Regions from separate parts of the Oceanobacter antarcticus genome, predicted to be linked through region 1. Evidence: predicted binding sites of a transcription regulator. Region 1 holds the regulator's gene; each other region holds the start of a gene.

Evidence for each region. Region 1 encodes FNR, which switches genes on or off when oxygen is low (the NO sensors DNR and NnrR bind a similar motif). Its sites were predicted from a motif close to TTGATNTANATCAA; they were not measured.
Region 2: the regulator FNR is predicted to act here: its motif matches at 2,352-2,365, upstream of WG929_RS03765 (cytochrome-c peroxidase).
Region 3: the regulator FNR is predicted to act here: its motif matches at 3,816-3,829, upstream of petA (ubiquinol-cytochrome c reductase iron-sulfur subunit).

What each region holds. Positions count from the first base shown of each region.
Region 1 is NZ_JBBKTX010000002.1:145,374-151,484, forward strand. It holds gene WG929_RS02280 (polysaccharide deacetylase family protein) at 1-300, opposite strand, end outside; gene WG929_RS02285 (DNA-J related domain-containing protein) at 425-1,033, opposite strand; gene WG929_RS02290 (PGPGW domain-containing protein) at 1,071-1,352, opposite strand; gene greB (transcription elongation factor GreB) at 1,385-2,083, shown strand; gene WG929_RS02300 (hypothetical protein) at 2,117-2,608, shown strand; gene ttcA (tRNA 2-thiocytidine(32) synthetase TtcA) at 2,683-3,534, opposite strand; gene fnr (fumarate/nitrate reduction transcriptional regulator Fnr) at 3,772-4,542, opposite strand; gene WG929_RS02315 (sulfite exporter TauE/SafE family protein) at 4,663-5,319, opposite strand; gene ccoS (cbb3-type cytochrome oxidase assembly protein CcoS) at 5,316-5,552, opposite strand; gene WG929_RS02325 (heavy metal translocating P-type ATPase) at 5,599-6,111, opposite strand, start outside.
Region 2 is NZ_JBBKTX010000003.1:184,880-190,990, reverse strand. It holds gene WG929_RS03775 (PepSY domain-containing protein) at 1-386, opposite strand, end outside; gene WG929_RS03770 (FMN-binding protein) at 421-975, opposite strand; gene WG929_RS03765 (cytochrome-c peroxidase) at 962-2,194, opposite strand; gene WG929_RS03760 (imelysin family protein) at 2,463-3,965, shown strand; gene WG929_RS03755 (di-heme oxidoreductase family protein) at 4,003-5,517, shown strand; gene WG929_RS03750 (DUF1513 domain-containing protein) at 5,665-6,111, shown strand, end outside.
Region 3 is NZ_JBBKTX010000033.1:22,353-28,463, forward strand. It holds gene WG929_RS19250 (ClpXP protease specificity-enhancing factor) at 1-329, opposite strand, end outside; gene sspA (stringent starvation protein SspA) at 338-964, opposite strand; gene WG929_RS19260 (cytochrome c1) at 1,056-1,814, opposite strand; gene WG929_RS19265 (cytochrome b) at 1,814-3,040, opposite strand; gene petA (ubiquinol-cytochrome c reductase iron-sulfur subunit) at 3,040-3,636, opposite strand; gene rpsI (30S ribosomal protein S9) at 3,860-4,252, opposite strand; gene rplM (50S ribosomal protein L13) at 4,254-4,688, opposite strand; gene WG929_RS19285 (peptide chain release factor 3) at 5,026-6,111, opposite strand, start outside.

The DNA.
Region 1 (6,111 bases):
GCGTCGGGCCAGTTTCGGGAAGGCGTTGCGATAAATGGATTCATAGGCATCGTCGAAGGTAATGGCGACGGCGTTGTCGGGTAGCGACTTGCCCAGGCGTAATGCGGCCATCGCTTGCGGCAGATCAACGATGGTCTTGTTGAGGGACGCCAGCAGCTGCAGGTGGCGCTCAAAATCAGCTGGGCTGATACTGGTGGTGGCGGGCGTTGCTGTGTCTACATGGTGATATTGCAAAATGACCAGGTCGGATCTGGCTGAGGCAGCCAGCAGCAGTCCGAGGAGCAAGGCGAGATACTTCATAAAACGCTCATCGTGTTGGAGAAAAAGAGAGTGAATGACAACAAGTTGTTATTCGAGTGGGTTATTCAAGTGCAAACGATTAGTACAATTGTTGGTACTCTCCTGAGTCGTATCTTGTAAATTGTCAGAGTGTCAGGCGTTGATACGCCGCTAGCAGCGCCTGGAAGTGGCTGACGTTACCGCCACGATCCGGGTGATGACGCATCGCCAGGCGTCGATACTGACGTCGAATATCCGCTTCGTTGGCCCCTTCTTCCAGCTCCAGCAAGCGCAGGTCGTTGCGGCGCTGGTCGGGTGTCAGGGTTTGTTGCCAGATGCCACGCAAGAGTTTGTCGACGGTTTCACGGTCGGTACTGAGGTGAGTCAGATCCAGGTAATAGCGTGCCAGCGAATCGGCTTCGCAGACCTGCTGGTTATCGCTCGCCTGGCGGGTATCCCAGGGCAGTAACTGCACCCCCAGAGGTTCGATACTCAGCCAGCCGGCCTGCTGGGCGAGCCATTCCAGCCGCAGTCGATACAAACAATGCATCACCAGAAAGTGACAACGAAACAGGGTCAGCGAGTCGGACAGGGCGTCGTGCTGGAAAACGCCGGGAACCGGCTGCTTGAGCCACTGGATCAGCTGGTATTCGGTATGACACTGGCCATCCTGCAATTGACTGGAGAGCAGCTGCTGCAGGGTATCCAGGCTTTCGTCAGGTGGATTGATCTGTTCGCGTTTGAGGTTCAGCATGGCGGCAGAATATCACAGCTGTGGTCTGGCTGCCGCGTCAGGGGCGCTCAGGATCCGTGTCTTCAATCAGTTTGCGGGCAAAGCGTGGCAGCTTGCCTTTGATGGCATTAAGCTGGCCGGAAAACTCTTGATAACGATGCCGTTGCCGCCGTAGCCATTCCCGTACCCTTGGAACCGTACTAACCAGCAGCGACAGTCCGATAAATACCATGATAAGGCCAAAGGGGATAGGCAGTGGCGTGACAATAATGCCGACGATGATCAGCAAAATTCCAAGCATGATTTTGACACTGCGTTTAACCATAGAGAAGTCAGCCATCGATAGTCGTAACCTGCTAAAGTGTCATGTCGATGTTGCTCCATCATGACGGCCACGATAAATCTGTCGCCAGTGGCGGCCCTTGGCATGGTAGCACCGATTTATTCACTTTTATCCGCTTGAACCACTTTGATAGCAGCCAATCGTTTCGTATGAAAGCACCTTCCAAGTCCCCGTCGTCAGCCTCTTTGGGCAAACAACCCCTGCCGCAGCGCAGTCTGCTGTCTACTCCAGAGGGAGAGCAGGCGTTACGAGCAGAATACGAGTATTTGTGGCGTATCGAACGCCCGAAAGTGACTCAGGAAGTCTCCGATGCTGCCAAACTGGGCGATCGCTCAGAAAATGCCGAATATATTTACGGTAAGCGGCGCTTGCGCCAAATCGACAGTCGGGTACGTTTTTTATTGAAACGCCTCGAAGCTTTGACCGTGATTGATCGCCCGCCCGCAGATCTCAACCGGGTGTATTTTGGTGCCTGGGTTGAACTGGAGGCTGAGGACGAAGCGATTTATCGTTATCGCCTGGTTGGAGAAGATGAAATCGATCTCAAACATGGCTATATCAGTATGGATGCGCCGCTGGCCCGTGGTTTGGCTGGCAAGTACGTGGATGATGAAGTGATTGTGCGTTTGCCAAAGGGAGAACAGACCTATGCCATTCTCTCAGTGACTTATTCACGACCGGCGTGGGACAACAAGCCCGACGAGGTCACTCATCGCTGGCTGACCTGATTTAGCTGCTAGTCTGATGGTCAGGGAGGATTTATGAACAGATCAGGCAGTGTACAAAGATCCGTGTCGGCGATAGTGGCTTGCTGGTGCTGGAGTGTCGCAATAGCGGTTGTCGCGGAAACACCCTTTGGCCCTGGCGATTTTGCCGGGATCTACCGGCTACCGGTGATGATTGATACCGTGGTCAGTGTTTGTCCGTGGAAATCGGCGTCTGGCAGTGGCTATGTCCGGGTGATCCGTACACGTGGCCCAACCGGTCACGGCCTGTATTTACAGTGGATACGATTTGGGGTGGCAGGCAGTGAAGCTGAGGTGATTTCGACCCGGAGCATTGAGGAATTGGCAACGGAGTTTGACGTTGCTGTGGAGATGCCAGTGGCACAGCTCGAAAAAGACCATTGTCTGTTGCAAGGCCAGGCAGAGGATAGTGTCAACGGACGACGTTACCGACTTGATATTCGTGTTGGTGCGCCCGGAGATTACCAATTCGCAGTTACCCGGCATCTGAGTGGTGGTTTACCCTAGCAGGCTGTTTTTTACCCATTCAAGTCGTGGCCGCACTCTCAGACGGGTGATTGGTGTATGTGCAATGGCTGACGCTATTCGATCGTTACAATATCCAGCCGCGTGGCCAGGTGTGACTGGTCTTGCTGCTTTTGCAGGTTAACAAAGTCGAACAGGTTAAGATCTCCCAGTTGTGAGGGGGCTATGTTACAGATGGCTGCGAAGATGTTGTCACTGCGGCCTGGTTGGATTTTTTCCCACTCCTGCAGCATGTTTTTGACGTTTTGACGTTGCATGTTTTCCTGCGACCCACAGAGGTTGCAAGGAATGATCGGAAATTCCCGCGCTGCTGCAAACGCCTCGATATCCTTTTCCTTGCAGTAGGCCAGCGGACGGATCAGTACGTGCTTCTTGTCGTCGCTGAGTAATTTGGGTGGCATGGCTTTGAGCTTGCCGCCATAAAACATATTCAGGAACAGAGTTTCGATAATATCGTCGCGGTGATGTCCGAGGGCAATTTTGTTGGCACCAATGTGTTCGGCAAAGCCGTACAGGGTACCGCGCCGCAAGCGTGAGCACAGACCGCAAGTGGTTTTGCCTTCCGGAATAATATCCATGACGACGCTGTAGGTGTCTTTTTCGACAATATGGAAGGGCACATCCAGCTTGCTCAGGTAATCCGGCAGAACATGCTCAGGAAAGCCCGGCTGTTTCTGATCCATATTGACTGCGATCAGTTCAAAGTTAACCGGGGCGCTTTTCTGCAAGCTCATCAATATGTCGAGCATGGTGTAGGAGTCTTTGCCTCCCGACAGACACACCATGATCTTGTCGCCTTCCTCGATCATGCAATAGTCTTCGATGGCCTTGCCGACATGACGGCGCAAACGTTTTTGCAGTTTGTTGAATTCGAGTCGTTCTTTGCGATCGATGACGTCGGCAGTCATGCTGGGAAACTCCTGGATGTTCTGATATGGAACACGGACTAAAAATCAGGCGGCGAATTCTAGCGAATAGATTGGCTGTCGTCAGCAAGAGTTGCTGTGCTGAATATCCGATTCAGCCGAGCTATGGCTGACAGGGAAGGTTGTTAAAGGTCAGCGTGTGGGATACTGCGGAGCAGTAGCAGCCACATATGTCCGGTGTTTTGCCGAACGGTTGCGGGCTGCCTGCTGCTACTCGGTTTATTCTGTGGTGGCCGTGTCGTCGCATTCGAGATGAGCACTTAGGCCCGCCATCTCATAAAGACTGTTCATGTCCAACACAATGATTTCCTTGCCCTGGGTTTCGATCAGCGCATTTTTCTGGAAGCGGGTAAATACCCGGCTAATGGTTTCAACCGCGAGACCAAGATAATTGCTGATGTCGACCCTGGACATGGGCAGCCGGAAGTGGGTCGCGCTGAAACCGCGGCGGGCGTAGCGGTTGGAAATATCCAGTAAAAAGGAGGCCACACGTTCTTCAGCGTTCTTTTTGCTTAACAGCAGCATCATGTTCTGGTCGTGGCGAATCTCATTACCCATGGTACGCATCAGCTGTTTACGCAGATCGGGTAATTCGTCGGTGAGATTTTCCAACTGGTGCACCGGAATTTCACATACGGTGGTTGTTTCCAGTGCCTTGGCAGTGAGTGGGTAATCACCGGCATCGTAACCCGCTAACCCAATCAGTTCGCTGGCGAGGTGAAAGCCGGTGATCTGTTCTTCGCCATTACTGGCCAGGGTATAGGTTTTCAGGGCACCAGTACGTACTGCAAATACCGACTGGAAGTCATCCCCTTGCTGGAATAACAGCTGGCCTTTCTGAATGGGTCGGCCACGGCGAATGATATCGTCAAGTCGCTCCATATCACTGTCGCTGAGCGATAGTGGCAGACACAGAGCGTTCAGGGAGCAAGTCTGGCAGTGGGGCTGATTGCCGCGCAAGGGGGGATGTGCAACTTGGTTTGTTTTCATTGAGCTCACCGTGTCTGGTTTTCCGTGACAAACGGAACAACTGTTTTCCATTAGTTTTCGTATGGTCTTAGCTCACAGGGTGACTGTCAAGACATTGGTCAAGGTATTACAGTTGGCTGACTATAGCCAGATGGCCGCTGCGGTCCACAATCCATAACTGATGAGCAAAAGTCCGGCGATGCGACGGCTGATGTTGTGATTGAGTAATCGATTGAGGCTGCTGGCGGCGAGGCCGCTGGCAAACAGGGCTGGCAGTGTGCCCAGTCCGAAACAGGCCATGGCCAGTGCCCCCTTGAGTGGATCGCCATTAGCGGCCACCCAGCTTAATGTACTGTAGACCAGGCCACAGGGAAGCCATCCCCACAGCAATCCGAGACGAAATCGGCTGCTGACTGATTGTTGTGCCAGTAATGGTTTGGTGGCGGGCTGTAGCAGACGCCACAGGTGCTGACCGAGCTGTTCAATCCGGGTCAGCCAGCTTGCCCAGCGCGCGATGTAGAGTCCCATCAGCATTAGCATCACGGCAGCCAGTGTGCGTAATACCAGCGTCAGCAGGTCATTCAGTTGCTGCAGCCATAAGCCAAGTACAGAGACTATCAGCCCAGCCACTACGTAGCTGGTGATTCGTCCGCCATTAAAAGCCAAGGCGGTTAGTAGTGGTTGATGCTGTGAGCGACTGCCAATGGCTGCCGCAATACCGCCACACATGACCAGGCAATGACTGGAACCAAACAAGCCCAGCAGTAATGCGGTGAGCAGTGACAGTGGTTCAATCACGACAATTTGTCAGGTGATGTGGCGTCTGCAGCTGCAGGCGGTGGGGTGATTGTTGTTGACGGCGGTTTGTCAGCGCTGGCCGTCGTTTCCTCGGGGTCGTCATCAAAGAGAATTTTGTGGGCTGGCGACTCCAGATCATCAAACTGACCGCTACGTACTGCCCAGAAAAAAATCAGGGTGGCGATACTGATCAGGACGATCGAGAGTGGAACAAGTATGTAGATAATATCCATGTTATGTCCGTTATGCTGGGCAAGTGGCTGCCGTTATAACCCGGCATTATACCTGCGGGGGGCCATCGGCTGCATCCGGTTTGGATACCCGGGACAGCCTTAGGGCGTTACTGACCACCAACAGGGAACTGAACGACATGCCGATGGCTGCTGCCCAGGGGGGAATGTAACCTGCGGCCGCTACTGGCAGGGCAAGCAGGTTGTAAAGCAGTGCCCAGCCAATATTCTGGTATATCACTTTCCGGGTGCAGCTGGCGGTGTCCAGAGCCTGCAGCAGGCTGTCCAGGCGTCCGCTGGTCACCAGCGCATCCGCACTGGTTTTGGCCAGGTCGCTGGCATCGCTGACGGCAATCGCAATATCAGCACCAGCGAGTACCGGCACATCGTTAATGCCATCTCCGACCATCAAAACGCGTTCTCCCTGCTGTTGCCACAGGCGCACCTGTTGCAACTTTTGCTCGGGAGACAAACCGATCCATACGTCGTTGATACCCAGTTGTGTGGCCAGCAGTTGGCCAGAAGTACCGGGGTCGCCGGTGAGCAGCGCCGTTTTTATCTG
Region 2 (6,111 bases), on a different contig from region 1:
ACCGGCAGATTAGTCAACTCTTCAACCAGTTGACCATCCGGCAGATACAGTGCAATACGATTGTTACACAGCAGGGCGATGGTTTCTTGCCAACGCAGCGCGCCCAATAACGGCTGTTCACAATGGCCAATCGGGCTTTGATCCAGATAGAGGCTATTACCAACCTGACTGACCCAGTGCTTGCCAGTTGCGAAGCCTTGATCAATATCCGTGTCATGGATGCCATACAGCCAGGCCACCCAGGACGAATAAACCGGTGTCTTGGCCCAGCCCAAAGACTGGCTGTGATTAATCAGGATGCCGGTGATCGCCAGCATCAGGATCACCGGCAGAATAATCAAACCGCTGCGGCGATGCCAGTGAATCAGAAAGGGAACGAGTTTCAAAACAGGGCCTGTAATCGGGTGTCGTCGGGGTGGGTCAGGGCTTGCTGGCGGCCTGATTGTGGCTGACCCCGGTTTGCTCTGCAAGGTACAGCGCCAGACGGGCGACATTGGTGACGGCACGTACCGACAATGTGGCACCGGTAATGCCGTCAATGTGGCTGCTTAACTGCTGTGTTTCATCCAGCCGGGCACCGCTAAACTGGTCGGTAAAAAACGGATAGCGGACTTCCCATCCCCGGGATTCAAGAAAGGCCAGCACCGAGACTGACTGTATCGTATCGTCAACCACCACAACCCCGATCGTAATTGGCCGCTCCTTGCCAATTTCTTCCATAATCCAGGCACTGGTTGCCCCGGCTTGCCAGTATCTGACCCGTAGCCCGGAATAGGGATGCCCCAGCAGTTTTGATGCGGCATTCTTGTGTTCGGGCTTGAGCCACAGGGTTTTGGCAGCCGCTTGTTGCTCGCCAAACGTCTGTGACAGAAAGGCTTCCTGACTGAGGTAGTTATCGGCGCTGGCGGCGCTGGCCAGCAGCCACAGGATCAGGCTCCGCAGAGTCAGGCTCCAGAGGATATTATTCAGCTTCACAGTTTTCCCACTCGACATCCGGAATCAGACTTTCGTAGCGGGCATCGGTCAGCGTCATCATAAAGCACACCAGCACTTCCACATCGTCGTCGTCGAGCAAGCTGCCGTCCTGAAGCTCGGTGAGGTTAACCGTGTCGCTGATTTCCGGGTCAGCCCAGGCGACACCGGTTTCCGGATTGAGGCTGTTACTGCTGCCGGTCAGCCAGTGGTCGTAAAACTTGACGACCGTGGCTAATTCATTAAATACACCGTTGTGCATATAGGGTGCGGTGACGGCGACGTTGCGCAGGGTTGGCACCTTGAATTTACCGGCTTCCGTGTCAGCAGTGACGGCGCTGTTGTTAAATTGCAAACCGGTATCAATAAAGCCATCGGTCGAACCATTGGCACTGCGGACGGCAGTGTTAATGGGAACGCCGATGTTGTGGTATTCGTAGCCAGTAAAGGTTTCGCCGCTGCTGCTCTGGCGTTTCAACTGGTGGCAAGTGGCGCAGTTGGTGAATTGCTGGGAAAAAAACAGCACCTTGCCTGAGGCGACTTTAGAGATGACGCCATAGTCGTAATAATCCGGGTCATCTGAATCCAGTAATGAACGATCGTACTTGGAATCGAACGGTGCAAAGGCGTCGGTGGCTTCAAAGCGGGCGATGGCATCGGTCATGGCGTCATAGGCGGTGTCGGTAGCGTCGAATACGTCTGTGCCGTAAAGGGTTTCAAGGGCGGCAATATAGTCTGTATTTTCTAACAGTCGTTCTACTACGCTGGCACGATCCGGCATACCCATTTCAATCGGATTTAATGGCGGGCCACCAGCCTGGTCGGCCAGGGTGGTGGCCCGGCCATCATGGAACTGGCCGCCAAGCCAACCACTGTAATCGGATTGCTGGCTATTGAAGCGGGTACGGCTGCCGTTGTGAAAATCGGGTGTCTGTGAGGCGTAGGTCACTGTGGGGGCGTTACGGTCACCCAGTGAAACACCGTCATCACCGATGGAAACAGCGGCGGTCTGGTCACTGTCGTTTTTGCGACTGTCGGTAAATGCCTGAGCGACATCGTGGCAGCTGGCACAAGACTGGGTACGGTTAAACGACAGACTGACATCGTTAAACAGGCTTTCACCCAGAGCTTCCTTGCTGTCAAAAGCGGGGCTGGAAGAATCGGATGACCCACCACAGCTGCTCAGTAATAGCGCCAATAATACAGTTAGATACTTTCTCACGACGGCTCCAATTTCACCCCGCTCCATTGGGGAATGTTCAGGTTGATGGCTTTGCGATTGTCTTGCTGCAATCTGTCTAGGAGTCTACCACGCAGTCATCATGTTGCTAAAGGTAATGCAAGTTCGAGTCTATTTGTAAATCATTTGCATTAGTAATATGATCCCGGTCAACTTCAATCGGAACTATTCCGTTTTACTGTAAGTGCGGATGTTTTCCGTAAGACGGATAAACCGTCGACTTTGCCTTATTTTCAGACAGGAGTGTTGAATGATGAAATTGACCTCGCTTGCTGCGGCTATCGCCGTAACGTCCATGTTGACGGCCTGTGGTGGTGGTAGCTCAAGCAGTTCCACGGATGCGGATGACGCTCAGGCGACCGCCGTCATTAACGTGGCTAACGTCAGTAAAGTGTTGGAAACCAATGCGGATATCGCACTGGCAACCTACAGCGATGCCGTTGACACCGCTATTGAGTTACAGACTGCGCTGCAAACCTTCCGTGAAAACCCAACCGAAGAAAATTTTGTTGCCGCCAAAACAGCCTGGCTGGTAGCGCGTGAGCCTTATGGGCAGACCGAAGTTTATCGCTTCCGCCTGAGCCCGATTGACTCCACCGACTACAGCTCGGAAGACGGCCCGGAAGGTGACATCAATGCCTGGCCATTAGGTGAGGCCCTGATCGATTACGTGCAGACCAACGATACGGATTTTGGTACTGATCAGGTGGGCGTAACCGCCAACGCCGCTGGTATTAATGGTGGTGGTGCCTTGACGGCAGCCGGTGCGGAAGATCAGTCGAATAACATCATTGGCAATACCAGCATCGACATTAGCGCCGACCTGCTGGCTAATACCGCCACCGCTGATGACGAGCACGACGTGATTGCCGGATACCACGCCATTGAGTTCTTGCTGTGGGGCCAGGATCTGAACAATGATGGTGAAACCACTGATGGTACGGATCGTGATGAGGCGGTGAAAGCCAATACCGCTACTAACTACGCGGAAGGTGGTGATCGTCCTCTGAGCGATCTGGCTGAGGGTTACTCTGAGACCGACACTTACGACAGCAGCAATTTGTCCAACCGTCGTCACAAATTTATGGAAATGGCCGTACAGAAGCTGATCGACGATTTAACCACAGTCCGTGACGGCTGGGCCGAAGGCGCTTCATACCGCACTGCTTTTACCACCATCAGCACCGAAGACGAAGCCAAGCAGAAACTGGCCGAAATCCTCACCGGGATGGGCACTTTGTCTGAAGGTGAATTGGCCGGCGAGCGGATGCAGATTGCCTTTTCTTCCAACTCTCAGGAAGACGAACATTCCTGCTTCTCGGATAACACTCACCGTGATATCTGGCTGGATGCCGAGGGTGTTTCCAACAGCTACTACGGTGAATACGCCGGTTACGACAGCACGCTGGATGGCACAGATGACGTTACTACCAACGCAGTCAGCGGTTATGGTCTTGATGATTATCTGGCTGATGCCGATTTGACGGAACTGGCCAGCAGCATGGAAGCGGCTTTGGCCACGACTCAAACGGCTTATGTGGCAATCGATACTCTGGCCCGTGCCGGTACGCCTTTTGACGTCCAGATCATTGAAGCGACCAGCAGTGAACCAGCCTACGATGCCATCAAGGCATTGAACGCTCAGTCATCGGTGATTGCGGATGTGGCTGACGCGCTGGATATTGACGGCGAAACGGTTGTGGATGTGGATGCCTCTGAGTGTGATACTTCTGATCCAACCACTGAGTGTTAATATCGATGGTTGATCACCTGTTAGCAGGGGCTGAGTAATGCGCAGTCTCTGTTTTCACCATAAGCCGGGCTTGTCCCGGCTTTTTGGCGTTTGTGTTCTGGCCGTGCTGATGGCTTCAACCAGTGGTTGTTCCGATACCGAGGTGCCGCCACCTGATCCTGCTGAAGCCAGGCCGGGTGGCGATGCGACGACGTCGATAATCCCGTTTCCGGCATTGGACAAGGTGACGCCGAACTTGCCCGATGACGAGCGGCCGCAGTTTTATGCGGGCCGGGCGCTGGCGCACCAGCCTTGGGTCAAGGCACCGACGATTACCGATGCCCGTGATGGCCTGGGGCCGATTTATAACGCTCGCGGCTGTCTGGCCTGCCATATTCGTGGTGGTAAAAGCCGGATGCCAGACGATTCCGAAACGCCCTTGTTTGGGCCACTGGTACGTATGAGTGTGGTGCTGGATGATGCCGCTGCCATGACTGCGGCGGCCAATAGTCACGCTGGAGTGATACCGGATCCTGTTTATGGTGACCAGTTACAAACCCAGTCCATTGCCCTGTTGCATCAGTTGCGCCAGGCCTCGCCGGTCGCTATAGCGGAGCAACAGCAGGTAGCGCCGGAAGCGTATGCTTATGTGAAATGGCATGAACAGGCCTTTGTATATCCGGATGGCCGTCAGATAACACTGCGCAAACCCGAGCTGGATCTGCGTTACGTGGCTTATGGCGCGTTTGATACGAACACCCGTTTCAGCTTGAGAAACGCGCCGCCGATTCATGGCATGGGGTTGCTGGAGCTGATTCCGCAGGCTGATCTGGAGGCTCTGGCCGATCCGGATGATGCCGACGGTGATGGTATCTCGGGCCGTCAGAACCGGGTTTGGGACGCCAGAAGCCAACGCTGGCAAGCGGGTCGTTTTGGCCACAAGGCCAATCGCTCCAATATGGATATGATCGTTGCTTCCGCATTTGCCAACGATATTGGTATCAGTAATCCACTGTTTCCGTTCCAGCCCTGTACTGAGCAGCAGCCGCTGTGCCAAAAGCAAAGAAATGGAAATAATAGTCAGGGATTAGAACTACCTGATAATCTTTTGCGCCTGGTCACGAATTTCACTCGCAATCTGGGTGTTCCCACACGCCGGAATGTTGATAATGCCGATGTCCGGAAAGGACGACCCTTTTTTTACACCAGCGGCTGTGCCGCTTGCCATCAGCCGGGCTATACCACGGCGGCCAGTAGTGCACAGCCACATTTGGGTAACCAACGTATCTGGCCGTACACCGACTTGCTGCTGCACGACATGGGGCCGGAACTGGCTGACGGGCGTCCAGACTTTGCTGCCAGCGGTAGCGAATGGCGTACCGCGCCGCTGTGGGGAACCGGTTTGATGGGGCAGGTCAACGGCAGCAAGCAGTATTTGCATGATGGCCGCGCCAGCAGCATAGAGGAAGCGATTCTCTGGCATGGCGGTGAAGCACTGGCGGCCCGGCAGAGATTTACCCATTTAAGCGCCGCAGAGCGCCGTTATCTGATCCAGTTTGTTGAGTCACTCTAGGAGTCTGCAGGACTTGGGCGTTCGTCGCGAGGGAAAGACTGGTTTGAGCGATTTTTTGCGCAAAAAAGAGCCAGATTCAGCTATCCCGTAGTAGAGCAGTCCTAAGCCCGATAGATTCCTAGCTATCTGCTAGATGGGAGAACCCGAATGTCAGTGAATTCTGTTTCACAACGATTACTTCAAGATCCGTCCCGACGGCGTTTGCTGGGCGGGGTGGCCGGTAGCTTGGCTGCTTCTGCGTTGCTGCCGGGATCGGCCTGGTCGTCAACGCTTGCTGGCGACCAGGCAACCAGCGCCGGCTCGGAAGTCTGGATCAGTGCCGAAGGTAATGGCGACGAAGGCTATTTTGCCAGCTGGATTGTCGATGGCGAACACCGGGCCGATGTGCATTCTGCCATCAGTGGTTTTCGCGGACATGGCCTGGCGCAACACCCGCAACGTGCGGATATTGCCGTGATGTTTGCCCGTCGTCCAGGCACCCAGGCACTGGTGATCAACCTGCTGGACGGCACGGTGGACAGCCTGATCGACTGTGCCGAAGGCCATCATATGCACGGTCATGGCTGTTTCAGCCCTGATGGCCAACAGCTACTG
Region 3 (6,111 bases), on a different contig from region 1:
TCGTTGGGATCAGGAGCACCGGCTTCCGATCCAAACACCATGCCCTGGCCGTTTTCCTTGGCATATATCGCCAGAATGGCCACAGTGGGTACGTATACCGACATAGGTACACCGCCAAAGCGGGCATTAAAGGACAGCCCTTGATCGTCTATCAGCAGATTCTGAACCGCTGTCATGCTGATGTTCAGCACAATCTGGCCTTTGTTCACGTAGTCCTGAGGCACCTGAACCCCAGCCAGTGAGGCATCCACCAGTACATAGGGTGTGCACTGATTATCGAGAATCCACTCGTTCAGGGCGCGCACCAGGTAAGGTCGGCTTGGGGTCATTGTTTTCATTACTCGTGCATTTCCCGTTCGGCTTCGGTCAGACTGGCCTGAAACGATTCACGTTCAAATAACCGCTCCATATATTGCAGCAGCGGTTTACACTGCCGCTCTGGCAGTTCAATGCCCAGTACCGGCAAACGCCACAAGATGGGAGCAACGCAGCAATCCACAATCGAGAAGTCGTCACTCATAAAGTAGGACATCTCGGTGAAAATGGGTGCAATGCCAACCAGGCTTTCAGTCAGTTCCTTACGGGCAGCCTCTGCAGAGTCGCCGCCAGCCAGAATGCTGTCCACCAGGTCACACCAGTCTTTCTCGATGCGCTTGATCCACAACCGGCTTTCTGCTCGTGCCACAGGGTAGACGGGCAACAGCGGTGGGTGCGGGAAACGCTCGTCGAGGTATTCCATCATGATGTTCGGGTCTTCGTAGAGCGTCAGCTCCCGATCAACCAGGGTTGGCAGGGTGTTGTAAGGATTCAGGGATGTCAGATCTTCGGGCAGATTGTCCGGATCTACATCCATAATTTCGACGGCGACACCTTTTTCAGCCAGTACGATACGTACACGGTGGCTGAAATGATCCTTGGCATCGGAATAAAACGTCATGGTAGAGCGCTTGGCTACAACCCCCATAATTTCCTCGCTTGCTAAAAAATTCGATTACCTAAAAACAAAGATAGCCCGGCCGCAAAAACGGCCAGGCTAGCATCAGAATACAGTGCGATTAATGGACGTCGCGCCAGTATTCCTTGTTCAACATGTACACAGGCACCAAGAAGATTGCCAGGAACAAAAGTACCCACCAACCCAGTCTCTCACGCTCAACCGCAATAGGTTCAGCGGAGTAAGTCAAAAAGTTGACCAGATCGAAGATCAAGTCATCATACTCTTTAACACTCAGCGTGCCAGGTTCTGCCAGATATAGCACATCTTCGTGCTCTTCGGTGATTTCCTGACCCGTCAGTGTGTCATAACCCACAGCAACCGGGGCAGTACCTTTGTGCTGGAGACCTTGCAGGTCAGCCAACACGTGGGGCATACCCACATCTTTGAAGACAGTGTTATTCACACCCCATGGGCGTGTTGGGTCGACATAGAAGCTGCGCAGGTAAGTATACAGCCAATCTGGACGACGCACCCGAGCCACCAATGTCAGGTCTGGTGGCGCAGCACCAAACCAGACTTTGGAATCTTCCGTACGCATGGCGATGGTCGCCAGCGCACCGAATTTTTTGTCGGTGTCAAACACCAGGTTTTCTAGCATCAGCTCTTCTGGGATATCCAGATCACGAGCCATGCGGTTAAACCGGGCGTGTTCCATCGAATGACAGCCCATGCAGTAGTTCATAAAGGTCTTGGCACCACGCTGGAGTGAGGCCTTGTCCGTCAGGTCGGTCAGGTGTTTATCCAGATGCACACCTTCACTGGATGCCATCACAACCGCAGGAATCAGTGCAGCAATCAATGCAAATAACGTTTTCATTAGTGACCTCCTGTTACGCGTTCTGGCACTGGTTTGGTTTTTTCCATGCGGGTATAGAAAGGCATCAACAAGAAGAAACCGAAGTAGATAAACGACGCAGCACGAGCCATAAATGTGTTCAGTTCATTGGTTGGCTGGGTACCCAGCCAGGTCAGCAAGATGAAAGCAACGGCAAAGACCAGAATAAAGGTTCTGCTGATCCAGCCTTTGTAACGCCAGCTGCGTACGGGACTGCGATCCAGCCAAGGCAATACAAACAATACGGCAATCGCAGCCCCCATGGCAGCAACACCCATCAGCTTGTCTGGCACTGCACGCAGAATCGCGTAGAACGCACCAAAATACCAAACTGGAGCAATGTGCTCAGGAGTTTTCAAACCATTAGCTGGTTCAAAGTTGGCGTATTCCAACATGAAACCGCCACCTTCAGGGAAGAAGAACATCACGGTACAAAATACCATCAGGAAAACAACAATGCCGACCAGATCGTGTACAGAGTAATAAGGATGGAAGGGTACGCCATCCAGAGGCACACCGTTTTCGTCTTTCAGCTTCTTGATATCGATGCCATCCGGATTGTTGGAACCCACTTCGTGCAACGCCAGCAGGTGCATCACCACCAGACCAACAATCACCAGCGGGACAGCCACCACGTGCAAGGCAAAGAAACGGTTCAGCGTGGCACCAGAGATCAGGAAGTCACCACGAATCCATTCAGTCAGCTCGTTACCGTAAGGTAAAACCGAGAACAGCGAAATAATAACCTGAGCACCCCAGTAAGACATCTGTCCCCATGGCAGTACATAACCCATGAAGGCTTCAGCCATCAGCGCCAGGTAAATTGCCATACCAAAAATCCAGATCAGCTCACGTGGCTTCTGATACGAGCCGTACAGAATGGCGCGCATCATGTGCAGATAGATAGCGATAAAGAAGAAGGTAGCGCCAGTGGAGTGCATATAGCGAATCAGCCAGCCCCACTCAACATCTCGCATGATGTATTCAACCGAGGCAAACGCTGCTTCGGCACTCGGGGTGAAGTTCATGGTCAGCCAGACACCGGTCAGGATCTGGTTAACCAGCATCAACATCGACAATACGCCGAAGAAGTACCAGAAGTTGAAGTTCTTCGGTGCATAGTACTTGGACATATGCTTTTCATAGGTACTGGTTACCGGCAAGCGGTCATCAATCCAGCCCATGAAGGTATTTTGCTTGTTACTCATCAGGCGTTCTCCTCATCCACACCGATTACAACCACACTGGCGCTTTCGTAGCTATACGGCGGAACTTCCAGGTTGGCCGCAGCCGGAGATCCCTGAAAAACACGACCAGACAGATCAAAACGGGAACCGTGACATGGACAAAACCAGCCTCCAGGCCAGCTTGCATCAAACTGCTGAGGTTTGACTTCGCCAAAGTATTTGGGGGCACAACCGAGGTGAGTACAAACACCCAGCAAAACCAGGATTTCAGGCTTGCGTGAGCGACTGATGTTGTCAGCATAGGCTGGTTGCTGAGCCTTGTTGCTGTTATCCGGATCTTTCAGCCGGTCATTATGCTCTGGCAGATGTTCCAGCATTGCATCTGTACGGCGCACGATATACACCGGCTTGCCACGCCATTCGGCAGTCAGCATCGAACCCGGTTCGATCTTGCTGACATCGACCTTGGCCGGAGCGCCCGCCGCTTTCGCCTTTTCACTTGGAACCCAAGATTTGACGAAGGGTACAGCGACAAAGCCAGCACCAACTGCGCCGACAGCAGAAGTCACGCCCACCAACAGGGTGCGCCGACCTTTATTAACGCCGTCTTGACTCATTACCATCTTCTCCCATCATTAAAATTCTTTTCTGCCGCGAGGTCGTTTGCCTGAGAGGGACTACGGTCGGCAGACCCGGCGTAGAATGCAGAGCGGCGCACATAGTAAAGAAATTGAGGATTTGAAACAACCGGGAAGACATACGTGCTGTAGGGATATAAAAACAAAAAAAGCGTCCATTGACATAAGCCAAGGGACGCCTTTTTTATCAGCAAAAAACAGCTTAACGCTTGGAGAACTGCGGCTTCTTACGTGCTTTACGCAGACCAACCTTCTTACGTTCAACTTCACGAGCGTCACGAGTAACGTAACCTGCGGCACGCAGAGATGGACGTAGCGTTTCGTCGTATTGCATCAGGGCGCGAGTAATGCCGTGACGGATAGCACCCGCCTGACCATTACCACCACCGCCGTTAACATTAACAACAATGTCAAACTTCTCCAGACTCTCAGTCAGTTCCAGAGGCTGACGGACAACCATACGAGCAGTTTCACGACCGAAATATTCTTCCAGTGTGCGCTTGTTGATCACGATAGAGCCAGTACCTGGACGCAAGAAAACGCGAGCAGTGGACGTCTTGCGACGACCGGTACCGTAGTATTGAGTTACGGCCATATTATTCTCCCAGCTTCAGTTCTTGAGGCTGCTGAGCGGTGTGTGGATGCTCGCTACCTGCGTAAACTTTCATTTTCTTGAACATGGCGCGTCCAAGAGGATTCTTGGGCAGCATGCCTTTTACCGCCGTCTCAATCACATCCTGCGGCTTGTAGTCGATCAGTTTCTCGAAAGAGATCGACTTCAGACCACCGGGGTAACCAGTGTGACGGTAATACATTTTGTCGCTGGTTTTATTGCCAGTGACTTTTACTTTTTCAGCATTGATCACGACGATGTAATCGCCGGTATCAACGTGTGGTGTGTATTCTGGCTTGTGCTTGCCTCTCAAACGGCGAGCAACCTCGGTAGCCAGGCGACCCAGCGTCTGATCAGCTGCATCAACAACAAACCATTCACGTTTTACGGCTTCGGGTTTTGCGCTGTAAGTTTTCATCAAATTCTCGCCTTCAAGGGCATGTTGATCAGAAAAGAGGGCGGCATTCTACAGGACGGTTATTACCCACGCAACCATCTGTGTGTTTTTAACACAGCAAGTCGCGGATCAGCCGTCACGACACAAGTGCCAGAAAGGAGCCGTCTTTTCATAAAGGGGCGCGGATTGTATCTTTAGTGCAGAAGATAATCCACTCAAAAAATAAATTGTCGACGGGTTTTTATTGCCCGCCAGATTGGCTTCGTCCGTAACAAACCGGAACCGGCCCCTGCTCGGATACACCGTTGCCGTTACGGACAGCCACGGAGGGCGTCCCTACGGAGCGGTCAGGCAGCAATCAGTGCTCACGGGTTGCACGGAATTCCACCTCGGGCCAGCGTTCCTGAATCAGGCTCAGGTTCACCCGCGTCGGTGCGATGTAGGTCAGATAGCCGCCGCCATCAATCGCCAGGTTATCTGCTGCCTTGCGTTTGAAATCTTCCAGCATTTTACTGTCCGTGCAATACACCCAGCGGGCAGTATTCACACTGACCGGCTCATAAATACATTCCACTTTATACTCGTCGCGCAGGCGCTGCTGTACCACATCAAACTGCAACACCCCGACCGCACCAAGGATCAGATCATTGTTATTAACCGGCATAAATAACTGGGTTGCGCCTTCTTCCGACAGCTGCTGCAATCCCTTCTGCAGCTGCTTCATTTTTAGCGGATCTTTCAGCCGCACGCGCTTGAACAGTTCTGGCGCAAAGTGAGGAATACCGGTGAACTGCAAGTTCTCACCCTCTGTGAAGGTATCCCCAATCTGTATGGTGCCGTGGTTATGCAAGCCGATGATGTCACCGGAAATGGCTTCTTCCACCGCCGAACGGTCACCCGCCAAAAAGGTCACTGCGTCGGCAATCTTGATATCTTTGCCAATCCGCGTGTGTTTCATTTTCATACCACGGGTATAAGCGCCAGAGCACACCCGCATAAAGGCAATACGGTCACGATGCTTCGGATCCATATTGGCCTGAATTTTGAAAATAAAACCAGAGAACTTTTCTTCTGTTGGTGGCACTTCACGCTCATTGGTCTGGCGCGGAATTGGCGCGGGTGCCCACTCAACAAAATAATTGAGCATTTCCCGTACGCCGAAATTCGACAAGGCGGTGCCGAAAAATACCGGCGTCATCGTGCCTGCGAGGTATTCATCCAGATCAAACTCATAACTGGCACCCCGTACCAGCTCGACTTCATCAATGAGTTCTTCCACCAATTCTTCGCCCAGCAGTGCCAGCGCCTCTGCAGATTCAATCCCCTGAATTTGCACGTCGTCCGGCACGATACTGGCTTGCCCCGGCTTGAACACATGAATCGTGTCAGTGACCAGGTTGTACACCCCCTTGAATGCCTTGCCCATGCCAATTGGCCAGGTCAC